3 regions of the Actinosynnema sp. NPDC037264 genome follow, and region 2 is predicted to be linked to each of the others. Evidence: riboswitches for the same ligand, from Rfam matches in the RefSeq annotation. Region 2 holds a riboswitch; each other region holds the start of a gene.

The links. A riboswitch is a leader RNA that binds a small molecule or an ion and turns the genes downstream of it on or off. The one in region 2 is predicted to bind glycine.
Region 1: it holds a riboswitch for glycine, as region 2 does, so the genes downstream of both, gcvP (aminomethyl-transferring glycine dehydrogenase) here and gcvH (glycine cleavage system protein GcvH) in region 2, are expected to answer to the same signal.
Region 3: it holds a riboswitch for glycine, as region 2 does, so the genes downstream of both, gcvT (glycine cleavage system aminomethyltransferase GcvT) here and gcvH (glycine cleavage system protein GcvH) in region 2, are expected to answer to the same signal.

The regions. Positions count from the first base shown of each region.
Region 1 is NZ_JBVJVK010000057.1:38,701-41,969, forward strand. Features, by position in the region: gene ACZ7GX_RS37040 (MerR family transcriptional regulator) at 572-1,138, shown strand; glycine riboswitch at 1,294-1,384, shown strand; gene gcvP (aminomethyl-transferring glycine dehydrogenase) at 1,537-3,269, shown strand, end outside.
Region 2 is NZ_JBVJVK010000064.1:29,399-32,667, reverse strand. Features, by position in the region: gene ACZ7GX_RS38585 (hypothetical protein) at 1-106, opposite strand, end outside; gene ald (alanine dehydrogenase) at 450-1,556, opposite strand; glycine riboswitch at 1,752-1,846, shown strand; gene gcvH (glycine cleavage system protein GcvH) at 1,972-2,352, shown strand; gene ACZ7GX_RS38570 (L-serine ammonia-lyase) at 2,357-3,269, shown strand, end outside.
Region 3 is NZ_JBVJVK010000047.1:14,558-17,826, reverse strand. Features, by position in the region: gene glyA (serine hydroxymethyltransferase) at 1-435, opposite strand, end outside; gene gcvT (glycine cleavage system aminomethyltransferase GcvT) at 450-1,550, opposite strand; glycine riboswitch at 1,679-1,774, opposite strand; glycine riboswitch at 1,776-1,863, opposite strand; gene ACZ7GX_RS34305 (DUF3817 domain-containing protein) at 1,927-2,229, opposite strand; gene ACZ7GX_RS34300 (hypothetical protein) at 2,244-2,642, opposite strand; gene ACZ7GX_RS34295 (helix-turn-helix transcriptional regulator) at 2,753-3,241, opposite strand.

The DNA of each region.
Region 1 (3,269 bases), on a different contig from region 2:
GAACCACCCACCGGCCCGTCATCCTGCTGATCTGCCCGTCCGGCGAGGACATGCTTTTCAGCCTGCACGCACCCCCGCCGCACCCCGCCGCACCCCTACCGCCTGGGACCGCACACCACTGCCCCGGGCCTCACACCAACCTGCCGCTTGCGGACAAGCGGGTCGGGTGCTTGACAAAACCAGCCCGTCACCGATCCGTCGAACCGCTCTCCACCACGCCCCGCGAAGGGCCGCGCCCAAGGGCCCCACACCGTCAACGGCCCCTCGCGAGCGTGTGCGGTGCGTTGTGGATCAACCCCGCGTGCCACCTCCAGGTGTCACGCCTCTGGGTTACACAACGTCAACCTTCGTCCGCTAAACGATCACTAAACGTCACCCGAATGGCTTACGACAGGCGACTCTCTCAACCTCAACCTCACGTTGAGGCAAGACACGCCCAGCGCGTCGCGTTGACCTGCCCCCTACCCGGTCTTACCGTCGAACTCAGGTGAATTGCCACGGTGTGATTCGGGCACCGCGGCGGCTTCACGTTGGTCGCCGGTCGTCGTGACCGGACCGAGGGGAGGCAGGCGTGGTCGAGGAAGCGCCCATCCGGGCCGGATCCGGCGAACAGGGTGAGCTGTTCCCGGACTCCTCGCTGCCGGACGAACTGGTCGGGTACCGCGGCCCCGCCGCGTGCCAGATCGCGGGCATCACCTACCGCCAGCTGGACTACTGGGCGCGCACGGGGTTGGTCAACCCGACGATAAGGAGTGCCCACGGCTCCGGCAGCCAACGGCTCTACTCGTTCAAGGACATCCTGGTCCTCAAGGTCGTCAAGCGGCTGCTGGACACCGGTGTCTCGTTGCAGAACATCCGGGTCGCGGTCGACCACCTGCGCCGCCGCGGCGTGCAGGACCTGGCCCGGATCACGCTGTTCAGCGACGGCACCACCGTCTACGAGTGCACGTCGCCGGAAGAGGTGGTCGACCTGCTCCAAGGCGGCCAAGGGGTGTTCGGCATCGCGGTCTCCGGCGCGATGCGGGAGATCAGCGGCACGATCCACGACTTCCCCGCCGAACGCGCGGACGGCGCCGAGATCGTGGAGCCTGCCGACGACGAGCTGTCCCGCCGGCGCCGCACGAGGGCCATCGGCTGACCGCCCGGCGCAAGGCGGCCGGCTGACCGACGTGCTCGCCCGGCGCAACGCGGCCGGCTGACCGGCCCGCACACCCGGCGCAACGCGATGAGATCCACGTCGCGCCGGCGGTACCGCTCACCCACCCGCCGGGTACGATTTCGCGCGTAGTCGCTTTATCCCGTGCGGGAGAGTCCGAGCCAGTCTCGGCGCCGAAGGAGCAAATCCTCCCCGGAACCTCTCAGGCGCAAGGACCGTGCGGGTGAGACGCCTCTGGAAAGCGGGTCGGCCACCACCGACCGACCCCGCCGACGGTGCAAACCCGACAGCCGGGTGAAGCTCTCAGGCGCCCGCCGGGCAGAAGACAGAGGGGGAGGGCAACGGCAGAAGTCTGTCCGGAGCCCTGGAGGCCAGCACCGATGACGCAGGACCGCATCCCCCTCGCCGCACTCGAGCACGGCACCCCGTTCGCCGACCGGCACGTGGGCCCGCGGCCCGCCGAGCTGGCCCGCATCCTCGACGTGATCGGTGTCGGCTCCCTGGAGGAACTGGCGCAGCACGCCGTCCCCGAGTCGATCCGCGAGCGCGACCTGGTGCTGGACCTGCCCGCGCCCGCCACCGAGACCGAGGCGCTGGCCGAGCTGCGCGCCCTCGCCTCCCGCAACCGCCCGATGACGCAGATGATCGGGCTCGGCTACTACGGCACGACCACGCCGCCGGTGATCCGCCGCAACGTGCTGGAGAGCCCCGCCTGGTACACCGCGTACACGCCGTACCAGCCGGAGATCTCCCAGGGCCGCCTCGAAGCCCTGCTGAACTTCCAGACGATGGTCGCCGACCTGACCGGCCTGCCGCTGGCCAACGCCTCGATGCTGGACGAGTCCACCGCGGCCGCCGAGGCCATGACGCTGGTCCGCCGCGCGGGACGGTCCAAATCGAACAAGTTCGTCGTGGACGCCGACACGCTGCCGCAGACGCTGGCCGTCATCGAGACGCGCGCCGAGCCGCTGGGCATCGAGATCGTGACCGCCGACCTGTCGCAGGGCATCGAGGGCCTCGGCCTCGGCGGCGACTTCTTCGGCGTGCTGCTGTCCTACCCCGGCGCGTCCGGCGTGGTGCGCGACCACGCGGCGGTCGTCGAGGAGATCCACAAGGCGGGCGCGCAGGCCGTGGTCGCCGCCGACCTGCTGGCGTTGACGCTGCTGCGCCCGCCCGGCGAGATCGGCGCGGACGTCGTCATCGGCACCACGCAGCGCTTCGGCGTGCCGATCGGGTTCGGCGGGCCGCACGCGGGCTACATGGCCGTGCGCCAGGGCTTGGAGCGGCAGCTGCCCGGCCGGCTCGTCGGCGTGTCCGTGGACGCGGACGGCTCGCTCGCCTACCGCCTCGCCCTGCAGACGCGCGAGCAGCACATCCGCCGGGAGAAGGCGACCAGCAACATCTGCACCGCGCAGGTCCTGCTGGCGGTGATCGCGTCGATGTACGCGGTGTACCACGGTCCGGAAGGGCTGAAGGCGATCGCGACCCGCGCCCACCGGATGGCGACCGTGCTGGCCGCCGGTCTGCTGGAGGGCGGCGTCGAGATCGTGCACGGCGAGTTCTTCGACACCGTGCGCGCCCGCGTCGAAGGACGTGCCGCCGCCGTCGTCTCCGCCGCGCGCGACCTCGGCGTGAACCTGTGGCAGGTCGACGACGACGTGGTGTCCATCGCGTGCGACGAGACCACCACGCGCGAGCACCTGGTCGCGGTGTGGAAGGCGTTCGGCGTGACCGTCGCGGACGTGGACGGCCTGGACGCCGACACCGCCGACGGCATCCCTTCCGACCTGCGCCGCACCAGCGACTACCTGACCCACCCGGTGTTCCACTCGCACCGCTCCGAGACCGCGCTGCTGCGCTACCTGCGCGCGTTGTCGGACAAGGACGTCGCGCTGGACCGCAGCATGATCCCGCTGGGCTCGTGCACGATGAAGCTCAACGCCACGGCCGAGATGGAGCCGATCACGTGGCCGGAGTTCGCCGACCTGCACCCGTTCGCGCCCGCGTCGGACGCCGACGGGCTGCTGAGCATCGTCGGTGACCTGGAGCGGTGGCTGGCCGAGGTCACCGGGTACGACGCGGTGTCGTTGCAGCCGAACGCGGGCAGCCAGGG
Region 2 (3,269 bases):
CGGGCGGCGCGACCAGCAGAACTCGGTCGTCCTCGACGAGCACGGTCATCGACCGGTCCCGCCCGAACGGGTCGTGGCAGTCGATCCAGCCCTCGGGTTCAGCCATCTGCGCTCCGATCGGAGGTGGCGCGGCAGAGCGCCGCGCGAGCGGACGACCCCGCCGGGTAGCCGCGGGGTTCCCGCCCTGTGCATCGGTCGCGGGGCCGTCGTGACTTACCCGTTATCACCCAAGTTCACTCGATTGCTTGAGTTTGGGCACAGCGCGTCGCCACCGCCGGGTGGGAATCTCGGCCGGATCGGTGGGGTCACTGGGCAGCGACCCCCGTTCCCGGCTAAGATTGGCGACGCGGCCCGCTCCCAGTGACCCCCAGGCTGGTTGAGCGGGCCGTCTTTCTTTCGCCGAAGGGCCCCGCTCACAGCACGTGAGCGGGGCCCTTCGCGGTGGGTCCTCAGAAGTCGAGCGGCGTGTGGGTCATCCCGTGCGCCTGCGCGACCGGCAGGTTGGTCAGCAGGCCCTCGTGCGCGTTCAGGCCGAGCGCCAGCGACGCGTCCGCCCGCAGCGCCGCCTCCCAGCCCTGGTCGGCCAGCGCGACGGCGTACGGCAGCGTCACGTTGGTCAGCGCGTAGGTCGACGTCCGCGGCACGGCGCCGGGCATGTTCGCCACGCAGTAGAAGACGGTGTCGTGCACCTGGTAGGTCGGGTCGGCGTGCGTGGTCGGGCGCGAGTCGGCGAAGCAGCCGCCCTGGTCGATCGCGATGTCCACCAGGACGGAGCCGGGCTTCATGTCGGCGACCAGCTCGTTGCTCACCAGCTTCGGCGCCTTCGCGCCGGGCACCAGCACCGCGCCGATGACCAGGTCGGCCTCGCGGACGGCCTGCTCGACGGAGTACCGGTTGGACGTCACGGTGCGCAGGCGGCCCTGGTAGAGGGCGTCGATGTGGCGCAGCCGGTCCACGTTGGTGTCCAGGATCTGCACGTCCGCGCCCATGCCGACGGCGATCGCCGCTGCGTTCAGGCCCGCCACGCCGCCGCCGATCACGACCACCCGCGCCGGGTGCACGCCGGGCACGCCGCCGGGCAGCACGCCGCGCCCGCCGGACGGCTTCATCAGCGAGAACGCGCCCACCTGCGGCGCGAGCCTGCCCGCCACCTCGGACATCGGCGCCAGCAGCGGCAGCGCGCCGTTCGCGGTCTGCACGGTCTCGTAGGCGACGGCGGTGGTGCCCGAGTCCAGCAGCGCCTGCGTCAGCGGCCGGTCGGCGGCCAGGTGCAGGTACGTGAACAGGACCTGGCCCTTGCGCAGCCGCGGGTACTCCTCGGCGATCGGCTCCTTGACCTTGAGCACCAGGTCGCCCTCGGCCCACACGTCGTCCGCGCCCGCCAGCACCTTCGCGCCCGCGGCCAGGTACTCCTCGTCGGTGATGGCCGAACCGAGGCCCGCGCCGGCCTCGACCACCACGTCGTGGCCGCGCTGCGTCAGCTCGTGCGCGCCCGCCGGGGTCAGCGCGACGCGGTACTCGTGGTTCTTGATCTCGCGGGGGACGGCGATCCGCACGGTGGGCTCCTTCGGCCGTTGTTACACCAAAGGTCCGGTAACGGGTATTCGGTGTCATCGTGCGGCCGGCACCAACGCACCCCTGCGCCACTGTGCTGATCGAACAAGCCCGGCGGTGCGTTGACACCCGTCGGGCCCGGCACCTAGCGTGCGGGCCAACCAACTGAACATCGGCCGCGGCGCGCCAGGAGCGCCGGAACCCGCGCGGGAGAGACCTCGGTGAACGTGCCGGGGCGCCGAAGGAGCAAGTACCCCGCACACTCTCAGGCAGCGAGAACCGCTCGGGTGAGGCGACTCTGGAAAGCGCGCAAGTCCGCGCACCCACGGTGCAAGCCGCCGCTCCGGCGTCGGTGAAGCTCTCAGGTCCCAGGACAGAGTGGGGCTCTGGTGGACCTTGCCGTGAGGGAGCGCTGTCGTGACTTTTCCGGACAACCTGCTGTACACGCCCGAGCACGAGTGGGTGGACTGGGCGCCGGGTACCCAGGACCCCGTGGCGGTCGGCATCACGTCGTACGCGGCGGAGTCGTTGGGTGACATCGTGTTCGTGGAGCTGCCCGAGGTCGGCGCCGTGGTGAAGTCGGGCGATGTGTGCGGCGAGCTGGAGTCGACCAAGTCGGTCAGCGACCTGTACGCGCCGATCAGCGGCGAGGTGGTCGAGGTCAACCGGGCCGCGGTCGACGACCCGTCGTTGATCAACAACGACCCGTACGGGGCCGGGTGGCTGTTCAAGGTGGCCGTGACGGACGCGTCCGGGTTGCTGACCGCGGCGAAGTACGCGGAACTGACCGGGGACTGACGTCATGGCGATCAGCGTGTTCGACCTGTTCTCCGTGGGCATCGGACCGTCGAGCTCGCACACGGTGGGCCCGATGCGCGCGGCGATGATGTTCGCGCAACGGCTGCGGCCCTCGTTGGCCTCGGTCGACCGGGTGCACGTGGAGCTGTTCGGGTCGCTCGGCGCGACCGGGCACGGGCACGGCAGCCCGAAGGCGGTGGTGCTGGGCCTGGAGGGCAGCCGGCCGGAGGAGGTCGACCCGGAGGAGGCCGAGCGGCGGCTGGCGGAGATCCGGGCGACCGGGCGGCTGCGGCTGGCCGGGGTGCGGGAGATCGCGTTCACCGAGGACGCCGACCTGGTGATGCACCGGCGGAAGTCGTTGCCGCTGCACCCCAACGGCATGAGCTTCACCGCCCACTCGGGTGACGTCGTGGTCGACTCGGCGGTGTACTACTCCGTCGGCGGCGGGTTCGTGGTGGACGACACGGCCACCGGGGCGGACCGGATCAAGCCCGACGAGACGCCGGTCGCGCACCCGTTCCGGACCGGTGACGAGCTGCTGGCGCGGTGCCGGGAGACCGGGCTGTCGATCAGCGAGGTGATGCTGGCCAACGAGCGGTCGTGGCGCGACGAGGAGTCGGTGCGCTCGGGGCTGCTGCGCATCTGGGACGTGATGCAGGAGTGCGTCGAGCGCGGCTGCACGCGGACCGGGGTGCTGCCCGGCGGCTTGAAGGTGCGGCGGCGGGCGGCCGAGATGCGGCAGCGGATGGCCGCCGAGCACTACGCCACGGACCCGTTGCGGGTGATGGACTGGGTGACCCTGTTCGCGCTGGCGGTGAACGAGGAGAACGCCGCGGGTGGCCGCGTGGTGACCGCGCCGACCAACGGCGCGGCCGGCATCGTGCCCGCGGTGCTGCACTACTACACCCGCTTCGTGC
Region 3 (3,269 bases), on a different contig from region 2:
GGGCACCACGTTGTAGAGCTTGCCGGAGAAGTTGATCCGCATGCCGTGCGTGAGGTGGCCGCCGTGCGCGAGGTCCAGGCCCAGGATCGTGTCGCCCGGCTGGAGCAGGGCGAACATCGCGCACGCGTTGGCCTGCGCGCCCGAGTGCGGCTGCACGTTCGCGAAACCGGCGCCGAACAGCTCCTTCACCCGCTCGATCGCCAGCCGCTCGATCACGTCGACGTGCTCGCAGCCGCCGTAGTAGCGCCGGCCGGGGTAGCCCTCGGCGTACTTGTTCGTCAGCACCGACCCCTGCGCCTGGAGCACCGACACCGGCGTGAAGTTCTCCGAGGCGATCATCTCCAGCGTGCTCTGCTGCCGGTGCAGCTCGGCGGCGACGGCGTTCGCGACCTCCGGGTCGAACTCCGCGAGGGAGGTGGTGAAGTGCTCGGACATGTGTGGGGTCTCCCTTACGAGGTGCGCTTGTAGAAGGGCAGTGCGACGACTTCGACCGGCTCGTGCTTGCCGCGGACGTCCACCGACAGCCGGGTGCCGGGCTCGGTGTTGCCGACGGCCACGTACGCCATCGCCACCGAGTAGCCCAGGGTCGGCGACAACGCGCCGCTGGTCACCTCGCCGATCCGGGCGCCCGAGGCGTCCAGCACGGGGTAGCCGTGCCGCGGCGCGCGGCGCGAGGCGGTCTTCAGGCCGACCAGGACCTCCTCGACGCCCCGCTCGGCGACGGCGGCCAGCGCGTCGCGGCCGACGAAGTCGCCCGGCTTGTCCAGCTTCACCACGCGGCCGAGGTTCGCCTGGAACGGCGTGCGGTCGCGGCCGAGCTCGTTGCCGTACAGCGGCATGCCCGCCTCCAGCCGCAGCGTGTCGCGGCAGCCGAGGCCGGCGGGCTTGAGGTCGTGCGGTGCGCCCGCCTCCAGCAGGGCCCGCCAGACGTGCGCGGCGTCGTCCGGCGCGACGAACAGCTCGAAGCCGTCCTCGCCGGTGTAGCCGGTGCGGGCCAGCAGCACGGGCTTGCCCGCGACCTCGGTCGGGTACGACGCGTAGTACTTCACCGCGGCCAGGTCGGTCGACGTGAGGCCGGCGAGGATGGCGGTGGCCTTCGGGCCCTGCACGGCGAGCAGCGCGTAGTCGGTCGACTTGTCCGCGACCACCGCGTCGAAGCCCTTCGCCCGCTCGACCAGGGCCTCGTGCACGACGGCGGCGTTCGAGGCGTTGGCGACGACGAGGTACTCCTCATCACCCGTGCGGTACACGATCAGGTCGTCGATGACGCCACCGTCGGCCTCGCAGATCATCGTGTACCGGGCGCGGCCGACGCCGATCGCGGACGCGTGGCCGACCAGGGCGTGGTCGAGCGCGGCGCACGCCTCCGGGCCGGTGAGCAGGATCTCACCCATGTGGGTCAGGTCGAACAGGCCCGCCGACGTGCGCACCGCGTGGTGCTCGGCCAGCTCGCTGTCGTAGCGCAGCGGCATCCGCCAGCCCGCGAAGTCGGTGAACATGGCGCCCAGCGCCTCGTGCTCGGCGTGCAGGGGCGTGCGGCGGCTTTCCATCAGGCGGGCCCTCCCTGGGTGCGGACATGCCGATGGGCCGACCGGTCGGGTCGACGGGCGGGCACGTCCGAGCGATTCACGAGCGAAAGGATGACACGGTCCACCGGAGACTCCTCGTCGAGTGAGCCTCCCCCTCTGCCATGAGCCTGAGAGCTTCACCACCCGGTGGGGGCGGCTTGCACCGTGGGCGAGGCGCACCGGGGTGCGCCTGCTTTCCAGAGTTGCCTTCGTCGCGCGGTACCTGTGCCTGAGAGATTCCGGGGAGGAGTTGCTCCTTCGGCGCCCCGCTGGGGGACTCTCCCGCGCGACATCGACGGCCGTGTTCAGTTGGTACCGCCAGACGCTAGGGGTGCCCGGCGGGCGGGGTCAACCCCGGTCACAGGCTCTTCTCGGCCCGGACGCTCTCGACCACCTTGCGCTCGGCGTAGAACGACACGAACGGGATCGTGCCCGCGAGCAGCACCAGCACCGTGCCCTTGATCGACCAGCGGGCCTTGAGCGCGAGGTCGACGGTGAGCACCAGGTAGACCGCGTAGAGGAAGCCGTGCACCGGGCCGACGACCTGCATCATGCCCTCGCTGTCGCCCGCGTACTTGGCGATCATCGCGACCACGAGCAGCAGCAGGCCGACACCGACCACGTAAGCCATGAACCGGAACCTGGTCAACGCGCCGCTCATCGCCCTACCTTCGCTCACCGCTGGTCCCGCGCGTTGAGTTCGGCGAGCATGCGGTTGTAGGCCGCGAGCTCTTCGTCCTCGTCGTCCCGCACGGGCGCTCTGACGGGCTCAACGGTAACTACCGGCCGCGGCGGCGCGGCCACCGGCTCCGGCGCGGCCTCGGCGGCGGCGTCCGCCGTCCCGGCGGCGGCCTCGGCCTTGCGGCGGGCGTCCAGCCTGCGGATGCGCCACACCATGAACGCGGGGAAGAGGCCGAACAGCGGCCACTGGAACACGTAGCCGAGGTTCTGGAACGTGCCACCGGCCTCGGAGAACCGCTCCCACTGCCAGTAGGCCAGGCCGCAGCACACGACCAGCGACGCCAGGCAGACGGCCGCGATGGCCAGGCGCTGGGGGGTGATGAGGCCTCGCACGCCTCAAGAGTACTTCGTGCGTCGCACGAGGCTGGGGCTCCCCGCACGGGAGCCCGCACCTCGACGGCAAGGGCTCCTCGACCGCAGGAGCCCGCCCCGACTCGTCGGACCTAGGCCACGCCGTCCCGGCGTTGCCTCTGCAACCTGGCCACGCACCAGGCCGCCGCACTACCCCGACGCAGGTGCTGGAGCACCGTCATCGGGCCGAGGCGACGACCGAGGTCGGCGGGCGAGAGCCCGGCCGCCCGGTAGTCCAGAGCGCGCTGGTCCAACGGGCTGATGCCCGCGTCCCACCACTGCTCCGCCTCGGACAGGTCGCCGACCAGCTGCCAGTAGCTGGCGGCCGCGGCGAGCAGGGGCTCGGGCACCTCGGGCGCCCGCTTCCGCATCGCCGCCACGTACGCCGGATCCGCGGACTCGACCTTCACCAGGCCGCGGGGACCGCCATTCGCCCGCTGCACGGGGATCCCCGGCGCGGACGGCGGGGCTTCCGCGAGCCACGCGTCCTTGATCCGGTTCACCTCCTGCAGCTCGGCGTCGTCCGAGCGCTCAGCCGCCCACTGCCGCAACAGCTCGTCGACTCCGGAGTCCTCGACCATTCTGCCTCCTCATCGGTCGAAGATCAGC